DNA from 2 places in the Streptomyces sp. NPDC001493 genome. Region 1 is predicted to be linked to the other one. Evidence: riboswitches for the same ligand, from Rfam matches in the RefSeq annotation. Region 1 holds a riboswitch; the other holds the start of a gene.

Region 1 (7,577 bases):
GGCCGGAACGGCCGCCCCGCCGGCGGCAGAGGAGGAACCACATGGACGAGAACTACTACGAGTTCGGCACGGCCGCCGACCGCTGGAACCGCGCGCAGTTGTTCTTCGACGCGAAGGAGTACCTCACCGCGGCGCGCATTCTGGGCGGGCTCGTCGACGAGGTCCCGGAGCAGGTGGCCCCGCGCCTGTTGCTCGCCCGTGCCTACTACCACTCGGCGCGGCTCGGGAAGGCCGAGGCGGAGCTGCGGATCGTCCTGGAGCGTGACCCGGTCGAGGACTACGCGCGCCTGCTGCTGGGACGCACGCTGGAGCGCCAGGGCCGGCACGAGGAGGCCGCGCCGCACCTGCGGGTGGCCGCCGCCCTGAACGGCGACTTCAGCACCGACTGACCTTCCCCGGTGGCGGCGGCCGTCGCGGCGCCCCGGTCCTCGCCGAGGACCGGGGCACCCCCGGTGGTACGACGCCGGCGTGTGCGGCCGGAGAGTCTCTCCGGCCGCACACGCGTGGGACGCCCACGCGTGGTACGGGACAGCCGCGGGGTGGTCAGCCCACCGCCCCGGCTGTCCGGTGCGCGCTGTCCCGGAAGGTCTCGCCCCGCCCCCGCGAGGGAAGCAGCAGGCGCTCGGTGAGGGCACCGAAGATCAGCCCGAAGCTCACCCAGAGGGTGGCCTGGACCGCGAGGGTGGAGAGCCGGAATTCCCAGAGCAGGGTCGCCGGGAAGTCCGCGCCCACCTCGTCGAACGACGGCAGGAACACGTACGCGAGTCCGATCAGCAGGACGTATCCGGCGGACGCGGCGACGGTCGCGTTCCAGTTGCCGAGGCGCGGCGCGAGCCGCCTTCCGGCGATGACGGCGGCGACGGCGAGCAGGACGCTGAGCGCCACCATGAGGAAGAACAGCCCCGTACGTTGGCCGATGGTGTCCGGGTTGCCGACGGCCGGCGGGTTGGCGGGGTACTTCAGGAACGGTACGAGGTAGACGGTCAGCAGCGCCGCCCCCGCGACCAGGGCCGCGGTGGCCCGGGGGCCGAAGTTCCCGATGCGGCCGAGGGTGTAGCAGAAGACGAGTGCCGCGATGCCGCCGACGGCGACGCCGAAGACGAGGACGCCGGTGGCGAGACCGCCGGTGGCCTGCATCGTCCGGCTGACCAGTTCCTCGCCGCCGTGGTGGTCGTGGTTGTGGGCCTCTTCCAGGGCGATGGACGCGTCCACCCGGGACTCACCGAGGAAGTAGGCGACGAGGAGTGCCGCGACGCCCGCGAGCAGGCCCGCGAGCATGCCGCGGACCAGGAGTGCTCGAACGGATATGGAGTTCATGAGAGTTCGGTTCCCCTGAGGTCTAGTGGCAGGGGAAGCCGAGAAGGTGACGGCCGTCGTGGACCCACTCGTGAACGGCCTCGCCGGAGAAGACCGAGGTGGCGCCCTGCTCCGCGCCGACGAAGTACAGCAGGACGAGCATGAGGATGCCGAAGAAGACCGCCCACGGGGCGATCGCCTTCAGCGATATGGGGGTGACGGCGGGTACGCCGGTCGAGGGTGCGGCAATGTGTGCCATGGCAGAACCTCCTGAGGGAACACGCGTCCCGATCGTGGTGCCTGAGACGACGGTGTTGGGTCTGACTTCCCGCAGGTACGGGTTCACAGTGGCGCGACCGTGCCGGATTCTCACCGGACTTCCGTTACGCCGTCGTCATGCTGGTCAGACCATAGCGCCTGCGTTCGGGCGCCGCCATGGGGCGTCGCGCCATCCTCTCCTCAACACCATTGCTCAGAGCGGCTGTTGAGAAAAAAGATCCTTCCGCGACGACCTTGCGGGTGACATTCGCCTCACCGGCACCGAACCACGCACCGAACCACGCACCGCGTGAGGCCGGTTCACCGGCGACGCCGTCGGCCCGCTCGGCTCCCCCGCCGCCGGCATCTCCAGTCGCGCGCCGCGGTTCCGGCCCCGCCACCCGTCCGGCCCGGGCGGAAGGGTGGACAGCCCGGTCACGGCCGGCCCGAGCACCCGGGCTCCACCGTCCGCGGCCGCACCCGCTCGACCGGCCGCAGGTCGGGAGGCTCTTCGCGATGTGGATGTGGCGATCGGTGCCGTGGGCGAGGCGAGGACGACCTGACCGGTGAGGCCACCCGGGTCGCGGCCCGCCCTCCCGGGCCAACTTCGACAAGAACATCGCCCAGGGCAAGCACCACGCCCAAGCCCTCCTCTGCCTCGCGGGACGACGAGCCGACGTCCTCTTCGCGATGCTCTGCGACGGCACCTTCCACGAACCCCAACCCGCCCGGTCTGTTTGACCGAACACCACGCTGCGAGCGCTCAGGAGACGGGCCGATCTGCGACGTCTCGGTACTCGTCCACGAGCCGGAAGAAGGCGTCGAGCGGAGATTCACAAGGAAGGTTCTCCACGATCGCGGCGTCCCATCCAGTCGCCATCGACCATCCACGGGTCCTGCTGAGCCAAGCGGCAAATCCTCCGCTTCCGCGATGAAACGGGAACTCCTCATCGGCATCGTGGACCTGAAGAGCGAGGTGGTAGCCGAACATCATCACCGCCAGTTCCCGCAACGAGCCGTTACGCACCCATGCGTTCGGCCGCTGCCGAACGGCATCCAGCAGGTCATAGACGTCCCGCCACTCTTCAACAGCGCGCGCCTTCGACTCTCCGCCTGACACTCCCACCGCATCCCCCTCTCCAGCCGACACCACCGGCAAGCTAACCCGCCACCTTGACGAACCACATAGGGCCCCCTGCCACGCTCCCCGCCGCGCCCAATCGTGCATGGTCACGCACAGTTGTGCACCCGGCGGAACGATCGCAGCAATTCCGCACGCTCACCCGAGGCCGGGCGTCCCTCACCCTCGCCCCCGTCATGGCTGAAAATCGCCCAGAGGATTTGCGCCCGCACGGCGGCCGGCACGACGATCCCCCGCGCCCTCATCCCACCCCTCCCCGGCGGCCCACCACGGGCAACCTGCGGCATCACACCAGCTCAAGCTGCATGCACATCTGCACTCCCCCCGCTCACGGTCAACATCTCGACACTCTCGAAAGCTTGGCCGGAAGTCGTACCCGCAGCCGTCACGCGCAGATCGCTTCGCACCTGCCTGTCTGAAACCGACCTACGCACGACCCTTGACCTCGGCGCGCGGCGGCGCCTACTTTCCGTGCAGCGATTCGCCATATTGACCAACGTTCATATACATGAACTCGGAAAGGTGCTCCATGCTAGAGGGCGTTCTGTTCTTTCCCGTGACTCCGTTCGCTCCGGACGATTCGGTGGATACCGCGAAGCTGGCGGAACACGTACGGAGCGGAGTCCGCGCCGGGGCGGGTGGGGTGTTCGTCGCCTGCGGCACCGGGGAGTTCCACGCGCTCGGTGTGGAGGAGTTCGCCTCGGCGGTGCGGACGGCGGTGGAGGCGACGGGCGGTCAGGTGCCGGTCTTCGCCGGTGCGGGCGGTTCGCTGCCGCTGGCCCGGCAGTACGCGCGGGCCGCGGAGGAGGCCGGTGCCGACGGGCTGCTGCTGATGCCTCCGTACCTGGTGGCGGGAGAGCCGGCCGGGCTGGTCGCCTACGTGCGCCAGGTGGTCGCGGCCGGCTCGCTGCCGGTGATCGTCTACCAGCGGGGCACCGCGCGCTTCGACGTTCCCTCGGCTCTCGAAGTGGCCCGGATGCCCCAGGTCGTGGGCCTCAAGGACGGCACGGGTGATCTCTCCCTGCTGTCCCGGATCGTGACCGCCGTCCGCGCGGACGCCGAGTGCGGTGGCGCGGAATTCCAGTTCTTCAACGGGATGCCCACCGCGGAGGGCACCGTGCTCGCCTATCGCGGCATCGGGGTCGAGCTGTACTCGTCCGCGGTGTTCTGCTTCGCCCCGGAGATCGCCCTCGCCTTCCACCGGGCCGTCACCTCCGGGGACGACACCACCGTCCAGCAGCTCCTGGGCGGCTTCTTCCATCCTCTGATCGAACTGCGCGAGAAGGTTCCCGGTTACTCGGTCGCCCTGGTCAAGGCCGCGGTCCGGCAAGGGGGCCTCGACGCCGGCGGCGTACGCCCGCCGCTGACCGATCCCACGCCCGAGCACCTCGCGGAGCTGGAACGGATCGTCGCGCGGGGCCGCGCCCTGGTGACGGCCGGGGCAGTCAGCGGCGCCGGTGACGTTGCCGGGGAGGTGCTGTGATGAGCGACAGCCTGCGGATCACCCGCATCGAGATCACCCCCGTGGCGTTCAAGGACCCGGCCCTCCTCAACGCGGTCGGCGTCCACGAGCCGTACGCGCTCCGCGCCGTCGTCGAGGTCCACACCGACCAGGGCGTGTCCGGGCTCGGCGAGACCTACGCCGACGAGGGGCATCTGCGCCGGCTGCGTACGGCGGCCGACGCGATCACCGGCATGGACGTCCACGCCACCGGTCCGATGCGCCGGAGGATCGCCGAGGTGATCGGCAGCGACTCCGGCAGCGACGGCCACGGCCTGACGGGCATGATCACCACCAGCAGCACGGTGGACCGGGTCTTCTCCCCCTTCGAGGTGGCCTGCCTGGACATCCGGGGCCGGGCCGTCGGCCGCCCGGTGAGCGATCTGCTCGGCGGTGCGGTACGCGAGCAAGTTCCCTTCAGCGCCTACCTGTTCTACAAGTGGGACGCGCACCCGGGTCACGAGCCCGACGGCTGGGGCGCTGCCCTGGACCCCGAGGGGATCGTGGCTCAGGCCCGGCGCATGGTGGACGAGTACGGGTTCACCGCCATCAAGCTCAAGGGCGGGGTCATGCCGCCGGAGCAGGAGGTCGAGGCAGTCCTGGCGCTGCGCGAGGCGTTCCCCACCACCCCGCTGCGGCTGGACCCCAACGCGGCCTGGACCGTGGAGACTTCGCTGAAGGTGGCGCGCGACCTGGAAGGGGTGCTGGAGTACCTGGAAGACCCCACTCCGGGACAGGAGGGCATGGCCAGGGTCGCCCGCGAGGCCTCGATGCCGCTGGCCACCAACATGTGCGTGGTCGCCTTCGACGAACTGCACTCCTCGGTGCGTCAGGACGCGGTGCAGGTGGTCCTCTCCGACCACCACTACTGGGGCGGCCTGGAACGCTCGAAGCTGCTGGCCGGGATCTGCGACACCTTCGGCATGGGACTGTCCATGCACTCCAACTCCCATCTGGGCATCAGCCTGGCCGCGATGACCCACCTGGCCTCCGCCACGGAGAACCTCTCCTACGCCTGCGACACCCACTGGCCGTGGAAGGACCCGGCGGAGGACGTGATCGTCCCCGGAGCCCTCGGCTTCCGTGCCGGTTCCGTCGCCGTGCCCCGTACCCCGGGCCTGGGGGTGGAGCTGGACCGGGACGCCCTGGCCAGGCTGCACGAGCAGTACCTGCGCTGCGGTCTGCGCAACCGGGACGACACCGGCTACATGCGCCGGCTGGACCCGTCGTACGAGAGCAAGTCGCCGCGCTGGTGACCCAGGGCGCGTGCGGGCGCCCGCGCGGTGCCCGCACGCCCGGGGGCGACAGCCTCCGACTCCCCCACCCTCCCCCGTGACGAGCCCGTCCCCGTGACGAGCCCGTCCTGGTGACGGGGCCGTCCGTGACGGGCCCGTCCCAGCAACAAGAAGGTATGCCCATGCATTGGCTCGACTGGGTCGCCGTCGGCGGCTACTTCCTGGTGATGCTGCTCATCGGCGTGTGGTCGCACCGGCGCGTCAGCGACGTCTCCGACTACTTCACCGGCGGCGGCAAGATGCCCTGGTGGCTGACCGGTATCTCGCACCACATGTCCGGCTACAGCGCGGCCGTGTTCGTCGCCTACGCGGCGGTCGCCTACGACTACGGCATCACCGTGTACGTCTGGGCGTTCCTGCCGCTGGCCGTGGGCACCGGCGTGGGCGCCTGGCTCTTCGCCCCCCGGTGGAACCGGCTGCGGCGGCGCTACAAGGTGGCCTCCCCGCTGGAGTACCTCGCGCGCCGCTACAACGTCCCCACCCAGCAGGCGCTGGCCTGGAGCGGCACGCTGCTGAAGGTCTTCGACGTGGCCGCCAAGTGGGCGTCGGTGGCGATCCTCCTGGAGGTCTTCACCGGGATGTCGATGACCCAGGGCATTCTGCTGACCGGGGTCGTCACCCTTCTGTACTGCACGGTCGGCGGTCTGTGGGCGGACGCCCTGACGGAGTTCGGACAGTTCGTCATCCAGGGGGTGGCCGCGCTGTCGATGATGTGGGTGGTGCTCGACCACCTGGGCGGCATCTCGGGTCTGGGCACCCTGTGGCACCGGCTCCCGGAGGGCCACACCGACCCGCTGGTCGGTCCGTACACCGCCGGCTTCCTCACCGCGTACGTCGTGGTGAAGCTGTTCGAGTACAACGGCGGCATGTGGAACCTGGCGCAGCGGTACATGGCCACCGACTCCCCCAAGTCGGCCCGGCGTTCGGCCGGTCTCTCGGCCGTCCTGTACCTCGTCTGGCCCGCGGTGCTGCTGCTGCCCGCCGTCGCCGCGCCGGTGCTCATGCCCCACATCAGCGATCCCCAGCAGACGTACGCGCTGATGGCGCAGACCTATCTGCCGATGGGGCTGGTCGGTCTGACCCTCGCCGGGATGTTCTCCCACACGATGGCCATGGCGTCCTCCGACGCCAACGCCATCTCGTCCGTGGTCACCCGCGACATCCTGCCCGCCCTCGTGCCCGGGTTCCGGAACTCGGCGGACGAGCGGAAACTGCTGACGGCACGGGTGGTCACGGTCGTCTTCATCGGGGTCTCCATGATCGTGGCCATCGAAGCCGACCACTTCGGCGGAGTCCTCGGGATCGTCGTCGGCATGGTCGCGGCCGTGATGGGGCCGATCTCCATCCCGATGCTGCTGGGGCTGCTGCCGGCGTTCCGCCGCTGCGGCTCGCGGGCGGCCCTGGCCTCCTGGGCGCTCGGTCTCGCCGGGTACTTCTTCGTCAAGTACGGCCTGGACGGGGCGTCCCAGACGACGGTGATCGTCACCCCGCTGGTCACCTCGCTCGTCGTCTACGCCGCGCTCGGCCTCCTGCTGCCGGAGCCGAACGCGGAGGCCGACGCGGTGGTGGCGGCCCTCTCCGGTCCGGAGGCCGGCGCCGGAGAGACCGCCCCGCAGCCGGTGGCGGAACAGGTCTGACCTGGCCCGCGAGCGCCGGTCACGCCGGTGCCGGCGGGGCGGTGCAGGTTCGTCGACGCGGATGCGTCAGCGCTGATACATCAACGCAGGTACGTCAGCGCCGGTCGCCGGCCAGGTCCGCCGGGCGTCCTTCGGCCGGCTTCCTGGTGGCGGCGATGTGCGGTGCGGTGGTACGGGCGGGCGTCCCCGGCTTCGGCTCGGGGGCGCCCTGCTGCGTGGGGCCGGGCACGGTGGCCCTGTGACGCGTCGAGGTGGGCGCCGGGGCCACCGGGGCCTCCTGGGAGAGGCCGGCACCGGTGGGCTTGCGGCGGACGCCCGTACGTGGCGCGGGCGGGGTGTACACCGGTACGCGCAGCAGGGCCACCACCGCGACGGCGACGGCCGCGGGCAGCGCCAGGCCGACCGCCGGGTGGAACACGCCGGTGTGGATCAGCGTGCCGGTGGCGGTG
Region 2 (7,577 bases), on a different contig from region 1:
CCGCAGAAGTCCGGCGGCCTCCTCCGTGCTGGGAACACGCGGGGAGTGGATGTCGTAGACGCCCGGTCCCGCCTCGCGCGGGTAGCCGTGGGCCGCGAGTTCGCGGGCGACCTCCATGCGGGAGCGGGCCGCCTCCAGACTGATGACGTCGGCGTCGAGATCGTCGATGGCCTGGACGATGTCGCCGAACTCGGCGTAGCACATGTGCGTGTGGATCTGCGTACCCGGCCGTACGCCGCCGGTGGTGAGCCGGAAGGACTCGGTCGCCCACCCCAGGTACGCGGCCCGGTCTGCGGACCGCAGCGGAAGCGTCTCGCGCAGGGCGGGTTCGTCCACCTGGATCACCGAGGTACCGGCCGCCTCCAGATCGGCGACCTCGTCCCGCAGCGCGAGCGCGACCTGCCGGGCCGTCTCCCCGAGCGGCTGGTCGTCCCGGACGAAGGACCAGGCCAGCATCGTCACCGGCCCGGTCAGCATGCCCTTCACCGGACGGGCGGTGAGCGACTGCGCGTACGAGGTCCAGCGCACGGTCATCGGACCGGGCCGGGAGACGTCGCCCGCCAGAACCGGCGGCCGGACGCAGCGGGTGCCGTAGGACTGGACCCAGCCGTGCCGGGTCGCGAGGTAGCCGGTGAGCTGCTCGGCGAAGTACTGCACCATGTCGTTGCGTTCGGGTTCGCCGTGCACCAGCACGTCGAGCCCGGCTTTCTCCTGGAAGGAGACGACCGCGCCGATCTCGGCCCGGATCCGTTCCTCGTAACCGGCCGTGTCGACGCGGCCGGCCCGCAGGTCCGCGCGTGCCGTCCGTACCTCGTCGGTCTGCGGGAACGAGCCGATGGTCGTCGTCGGCAGCAACGGCAGCTTGAGGTGCGCGCGTTGGGCGGCGGCGCGTTCGGCGTACGGCTGGGAGCGCCGGCCGTCGGCGGCGGTGACGGCCGTGGTCCTGGCGCGTACGGCGGGGTCGCGGGTGACCGGGGAGGCGGAGCGGGAGGCGAGGTCGGCACGGTTGGCGGCGATCTCTCCGGCGATCGACGCGGTGCCCCGAACCAGGCCCTTGGCGAGGGTGACGACCTCGGCGGTCTTCTGCCGGGCGAAGGCCAGCCAGCGCAGGATCTGAGGGTCGATGTCCCGTTCGGGTGCCGTGTCGATCGGGACGTGGAGCAGGGAGCAGGACGCGGCGACGTCGACCCGGTCCGCGAGACCGAGCAGAGTGGCGAGGACGGAGAGCGACTTCTCGTAGTCGTTGATCCAGACGTTGCGGCCGTCGACGACCCCCGCGACCAGCCGTTTGCCCGGCAGCCCGCCGATGGCGGCGAGTCCGTCGAGATTGGCGGCGGCCACGCCCGTGAAGTCGAGTGCCAGCCCCTCGATCGGGGCCCTCGCCAGGACGGGAAGAGCCTCCCCGAGCCGGTCGAAGTAGGACGCCACGAGCAGCTCGGGCCGGTCGGCGAGACCGCCCAGCTCACCGTATGCGCGGGCCACGGCGTCCAGTTCGGCCGGGGTGCGGTCCTGGACGAGGGCGGGCTCGTCCAGCTGGACCCACCTGGCACCGGCGGCCCGCAGATCGGCGAGCACCTCCGCGTACACCGGAAGCAGCCGGTCCAGCAGGGTGAGCGGTTCGAAGTCCGCGGGTGCGCCGGGGGCCGGCTTGGCCAGCAGCAGGTACGTCACCGGGCCGACGAGCACCGGCCGGGCGGTGTGCCCGAGGGCGAGGGCTTCCGCCAGCTCGGAGACCTGCTTGCCGGAGTCGGCGGTGAACACGGTGTCGGGCCCGAGTTCGGGGACGAGGTAGTGGTAGTTGGTGTCGAACCACTTGGTCATCTCCAGCGGCGCGACGTCCTGGGTGCCCCGCGCCATGGCGAAGTACCCGTCGAGCGCGTCGGCGGCCACGGCCGCGCGGTGACGCCGCGGGACGGCGCCGACCATGACGCTGGTGTCCAGGACGTGGTCGTAGTACGAGAAGTCCCCGGTGGGCACCTCCTGGATACCGGCGGATGCCAGCTGCTGCCAGTTGGACCGGCGCAGCCCGGCCGCGGTCTCCCGGAGCTCGTGGGCGGTGATCCGGCCCTTCCAGTAGCCCTCGACGGCCTTCTTCAGTTCCCGGTGCGGGCCCTGGCGGGGGTAGCCGTACACGGTGGATCGTGCTGCCGCGGCTGCGGACTTCGTTGTCACGGAAATCTCCTTCGCGAGATGACTCCTGAACACCCCGGGAACGGGACGCGGACGCGAAGGAATGACGGAACCGGACGGATCCCGGTACGCCGCACGGGCGTGACGGTCCATCCGATGTGTACGCCGACCCGCCCACGAGGTCACCGGGATATCCGCACACAAATGGTCGTGTGCGGGCAACGGGCAGGTCTTCGGACTCGCGGGCGCGTCTGCTGTGCAGACTCCTACTGGCCGTCGCTTCCCAGGTCCCACCGGACCCAGTGCGTATGACGGCGGTCGTTCCCACTCACCGCTGCGGGGCAGTCCCGGATTCCCACCGGGTTCCCTCTTACGACGCGCCTGCCTGGCGGACAGGGCGAACCAGCTGCATCGCCAGGGTAGAGGGTGGAAGTCGACGCGGCGCACCTCCGTTCACATTCCGGAACGTGAGGCGGTCCGGAACGTGAGGCGGTCCGGAACGTGAGGCGGGGCCCCTGGCCGTGCGAGGGGCCGGAATGGTGCGGTTGACCGGGTGGACGGACCGCTCATATGTTTTCCGCGGAGTGATGGCACGAGGAAGCCGGTGGAATTCCAGCACGATCGCGCCACCGTGAGCTCGCCACCGGCAGATGGCGAGTCGGACACCCGAGCCCTCATCCCGCCCGCATTCGCGAGGGACGCGCCATCCCGAAGAGAGAGCCAACCGTGAGCATGCCGCCCGCGTTCCGACGGAATTCCCCACGGGACACCCCGGTCGCCGCACCGGTCCGCCGTTCCGCCACCGGGCCGGTATCCGCATGACGGATACGACGGATACGGCCACGGCGACGGCCCTGAGCGAGTCGGTCACCGTCCTGGGCCCGTTCTTCGCGCTCCGGATCCATCCGCTCGGTACCGAACCCGACGGCCCCTGGCAGCCGATGTCCCGCCCGCTGGTCGAAGCACGAGTCGCCGCGGTCGGAGACCGGCTGGCCGCGGCGGGCGGCCGGCCACCCGGCTCGGTGGAACAGCGCGTCGCGGCCTCCGTCGCGCATCTGGGGCTGGCCGCCCGGCTGATCTCCCCGGCCCTGGCCGCCGCGGTGCTGCACGACAGAGTCCTCGCCCCCGGCCTCACCGAGCTGCGATGGCAGCCCGTGATCGGCGGACCGATCCCCCTCTCGCTGCCCGACAGCGCCGTCGCCGACGGCCCGGCGGGATCCCCGGAGCACCTCGCCGACGAACTCAGCACCCGCCTGCTGGACGGCCCGCTGCGCGAACTCGCCGACATGGTGGGGGAGTTCTCCGTATCCCGGCACATCCTGTGGGGGAACACCGCCTCGGCCCTCAACGGGGCGGCGACCATGATCGCGGCCTCCCGCCCGGAACTCGCCGCCCGCACCCGCACCCTGACCTCGCTCCTCCTCGCACGCCCTCCGCTGCGCTCCACCGCGACCACGGCCGACGGCGGAGCCTTCAGGCGCCGTAGCTGCTGCCTCATCTACCGCGCCGCCCCCGACCGCAGGGGCCCCCTGTGCGGGGACTGCGCGCTGGCCCGCTGACGCCGACCCCGGCTGCTTCCCGGCCGCAGGCCGAACCGCGTGGTGCGGGGCGCGGGACGGAGCCCGTGCGGGGCGCAGGACGGAGCCCGTCCCCGTGCGGCCATGAGGCAGGGGACGGGCTCCGTCGGGCTGCCTACCGGCCGGTGCCGGTCAGCCGGATGTCGCGGGACGACGCACCGACGTAGATGTTCCTGCGGCCGGTGGTGCGGACCCAGTGGGAGCGGGCGGTGTCCCAGTACGAGAGCTGCCGCGCGGTCGCCTTGAGGGTGATACGCCGGGAGGCGCCGGGCGCGAGGTCGATCCGGTCGAAGGCGGCCAGAGCGCGTACGGGGAGTTCGACGGGTGCGCCCTGGGGCGAGCCCAGGTAGAGCTGAGGAACCTCGGCCCCCCTGGTCCGGCCCTTGTTGGTGAGGGTGAAGGAGACGCTCAGGCCGCCGTCCCGGGTGGATTCCACGGAGAGGTGGCTGTACCCGAAGCGGGTGTAGGACAGGCCGTGGCCGAAGGGCATGAGCGGGGTGACGCCGGCCTTGTCGAAGCCCCGGTAGCCGGTGAAGACGCCCTCGCTGTACCTGACAACGTTATCGACACCCTGGTAGCGCTCCGGGTGGGCGGGGTCGTGGACAGGGTGGTCGGTCAGTTTGTCCGGGTAGGTGACGATGACGCGTCCGCTGGGGTTGGCCCGGCCGAGGAGCAGGTCGGCGACGGCCCAGCCGCCTTCCTGGCCGGTGTATCCGGCGTGCAGGATCGCGGCGACCTTCTTGCGCCAGGGCAGTTCCACGGGGCCGCCCACGGTGAGGACGACGACGGTGCGGGGGTTGGCGTTCGCCACGGCCGTGATCAGGTCGTCCTGGTGGGAGGGGAGAGCGAGCGATCCGGTCTCGGCCGTGGAACCGACGGTTCCTCCCGTTCCGTTGAAGGCGAAGACGACGGGGGTGTGAACCCGGCGGGCGAGGGCGACGGCCGCCTTGACGTCGGCGGCGGCCTGCTCGGGGGTGACCCAGGCGAAGCGGACCTGCACCGGACCCCGGTCGGCGACAGTCTCGGCCCACGCCGTCGCGGTGATCTTCACCTGGTAGGAGCGGCCGCCGGTGAGGACGCCGGTGGTCTGGCCGTTGTCCAGGCCGTCGGTGGTGGGCACGATGCTGGACCACTTGCGGGTGAACGCGTCGCGGACCGAGGCGGCGGTGGCGATCTGGGTGCCGTCGAGCGAGAGCGACAGGGAGGCGCCCCAGCCCTGGATCTTGAGGGCGTACTCGCCGGTGGACGGGGGCACCAGGGTGCCGGTCCAGGTGGCGGTGGTACCCGCGTCGAAGGCGTGTGCGCCGGTGAAGTCGACGGTGTGGTCGGTGGAGGTGGCGCCGGAGGCGTCCGTACGGGTCAGGCCGGAGGGGAACGCCGAGGCGGGGACGGCCCTGCCGGTGAGGTCCAGACCGACCTCGTACCCGATCCGGGCGTTGCGGGCGGTACGGCGCAGGGCGTCCAGGGGGCCGACCATCCGGTCCTCGAAGCCGTAGGCGCGCTCGCCCGCGACGGTGACGGCGACCTGCCCGGCGGTCGGTCCGATGAGCGCCAGGTCCGCCAGCGCGGCCCCGCTCAGCGGGAGCCCGCCGTTGTTGGTGAGCAGGACGGCGCCCTGGGTGGCGACCTCACGGGCGACGCGGGCACCCTCCGCCACGTCGACGGCCTTCGGCGCCTTCTTGCGGCTGCCGTCCAGCAGCCCGAAGGCGTCGTAGCGGCCGAGCAGCCTGCCGACCGCCGTGTCGACCGCGGACTCGGGGATGCTGCCGTTCAGCACGGCCGCCTTGAGCGGGTCGCCGAAGTAACTGCCGTTGGGCATCTGCATGTCGAGGCCGGCCGCGATCGACGTGCTGTGGGTGGCGCCCCAGTCGGAGGTGACGAAGCCCTCGAAGCCCAGCTCGCCGCGGAGGATGTCGGTGAGGGTGGCGGCGCTGGAACCGTTCCACTCGCCGTTGATGTGGTTGTACGCGGCCATCACCGAGGCGACACCGGCCTGGATCACGGCCTCCCAGGCGGGCAGGTAGATCTCGTGCAGGGTGCGTTCGTCGATGACGAAGTCCGAGGTGTTCTGCCCGACGGACTGGTTGTTGGCGAGGAAGTGCTTCGCCTGGGCGAACATGCCCTGCGCCTGGATGCCCTGGACCTGTGCGGCGCCGATGACGCCGTTGAGGTACGGGTCCTCGCCGGACTGGTCCTTGTTGCGGCTCCACAGCGGCGAGCGGGACAGCTCGATCTGCGGGGCGAGCAGCACGTCCATGCCCAGCGCCCGCCCCTCACGGCCCATCACCGCGCCGTACTCCCGGGCGAGTTCGCGGTTGAAGGTCGCCCCGAGCGTGGAGACCGGGGGCAGCCCGGTCGCGGACCGCGCCACGTTGACCCCCGCGGGCCCGTCGGTGAGTCGCAGCTCGGGGATGCCCAGGCGGCTGATGCCCGGCAGATAACCGGCCTGTCCGAGGCGCTGGGGGTCCGTCGCGCCGTGGACGAGGGAGAGCTTCTCGTCCAGCGTGAGCTTGCGCAGCAGTGCCGCGACGCGGCTGTCGCGGGTGCGGGAAGCGCCGGTGGTGGGCGATGCCGCTGCGGCGGGGGAGGAGGAGAGCGGGCCCGCGGCGGCGATGAAGGCGAAGGCGGCGGCGGTACCGCCCAGCCTCTGCAGGATGGCGCGGCGGGTGTGCTCGGCGGTGGTGGACTGCGGCTCGGACGCGGTGAGGAGCGGGTCGCCTGACATGGCTGTGGCCCTTCCGGTGAGGGTGTGCCGCGCGCCTCGGGAGTGCGGGTCTCCCGGCGGACGCGGCGTGGAAAGCCGGGTCCCGCAACCCGGCTCTGGGCGTGACGCACCCAGCGGGGTCGCGACACCGGCCCTGACGTGCCGGTGTCGCTCTTCGCTTCGATGCGAGTACGGCGTGAGTCTCAGCCGGGGTTGCATATGCCGTCAAGACTTCGGTACGCAGGTCTTTTCGGGCGCCGATCGGGTTTATTTCTTGAAGGATCGCGTCTGCGGGTTCTTCTGTGAGCGGGCTGTGTACTGCCCCGTCGGGGCCCGATGCCCGCGCGGCAGGTGGGATTCCATGGTGGCGCGGAGGCCCGCTGGGCCGTTCATTCGGTGAAGGCGCGGAGCCGGGTACCGGGAGCCGGGTGCCGGGACTCCGGGTGCCCGTGCGGGTGACGCCCGGAGTCCCACCCGCGCTCCCGCGGTGTGCCGCAGCCTCCGCCGACCGGTAGGCGGCCGCGGCCTCGCGGACGCGTCCGAGGCGGCGGTCACAGAACTCCTCTTCGGTGACAAGCTGTCGGAAAACGCATGGTTCCGGGGCAAGTAGGCTCGTTCTCGAAAAGGCGACCAGGGCGACGAGCGAACCGGCCGACAGGCGAACAGTCGCGAAACCTGAGGGAGTTGACCCGCATGGGCGAAGTGGTACGGGTCGGCTCCAGGGCGAGCAAGCTGGCGAGAACGCAAGCCGGCGCATGGCTAGCGCCCCTGGCCCGGCAGTTCCCCCACGTCTCCTTCAAACGGGAGATCATCCTCGAAGGCGGCGATCAGGACCGGGTGACACCCACACTCGCCGAGGTCGCCAGGACCACGGGCGGCTCCTCGTTCTCCACCAACCAGGAAGCGGCGCTGGTCACCGGACAGATCGACGTGATCGTCCACTCCCTCAAGGACCTCCCCACGGGCGTCACCGGGGGAACGACGCTCCTCACCACCCCCGGCCCGCGTGAAGACGTACGGGACGTCCTGTGCGGTGCGACCCTCGCCGGACTTCCCGAGGGTGCGACCGTAGGTACGGGCGCGCCCCGGCGGGTGGCTCAACTCCTCGCCCTCCGGCCCGATCTGCGAGTGGTGCCGATCCGGGGGAACGTCCCCGGCCGTCTCGC

The links. Region 1 has a riboswitch for cobalamin ahead of ACWCWD_RS02470 (CbtB domain-containing protein). Riboswitches for the same ligand answer to the same signal wherever they lie in the genome.
Region 2: linked by a shared signal. The riboswitch ahead of metE (5-methyltetrahydropteroyltriglutamate--homocysteine S-methyltransferase) and the one ahead of ACWCWD_RS02470 (CbtB domain-containing protein) in region 1 are both predicted to bind cobalamin.

Annotation. Positions count from the first base shown of each region.
Region 1 is NZ_JBSFHV010000001.1:631,933-639,509, reverse strand. Features, by position in the region: gene ACWCWD_RS02480 (tetratricopeptide repeat protein) at 42-389, shown strand; gene ACWCWD_RS02475 (CbtA family protein) at 544-1,317, opposite strand; gene ACWCWD_RS02470 (CbtB domain-containing protein) at 1,340-1,555, opposite strand; adenosylcobalamin (AdoCbl) riboswitch at 1,559-1,705, opposite strand; partial or broken gene ACWCWD_RS02465 (IS110 family transposase) at 2,143-2,295, shown strand; gene ACWCWD_RS02460 (hypothetical protein) at 2,318-2,704, opposite strand; gene ACWCWD_RS02455 (5-dehydro-4-deoxyglucarate dehydratase) at 3,225-4,178, shown strand; gene ACWCWD_RS02450 (glucarate dehydratase family protein) at 4,178-5,452, shown strand; gene ACWCWD_RS02445 (sodium:solute symporter family protein) at 5,614-7,128, shown strand; gene ACWCWD_RS02440 (undecaprenyl/decaprenyl-phosphate alpha-N-acetylglucosaminyl 1-phosphate transferase) at 7,223-7,577, opposite strand, start outside.
Region 2 is NZ_JBSFHV010000018.1:82,649-90,225, reverse strand. Features, by position in the region: gene metE (5-methyltetrahydropteroyltriglutamate--homocysteine S-methyltransferase) at 1-2,172, opposite strand, end outside; cobalamin riboswitch at 2,338-2,552, opposite strand; gene ACWCWD_RS24590 ((2Fe-2S)-binding protein) at 2,949-3,689, shown strand; gene ACWCWD_RS24585 (beta-glucosidase) at 3,823-6,432, opposite strand; gene hemC (hydroxymethylbilane synthase) at 7,105-7,577, shown strand, end outside.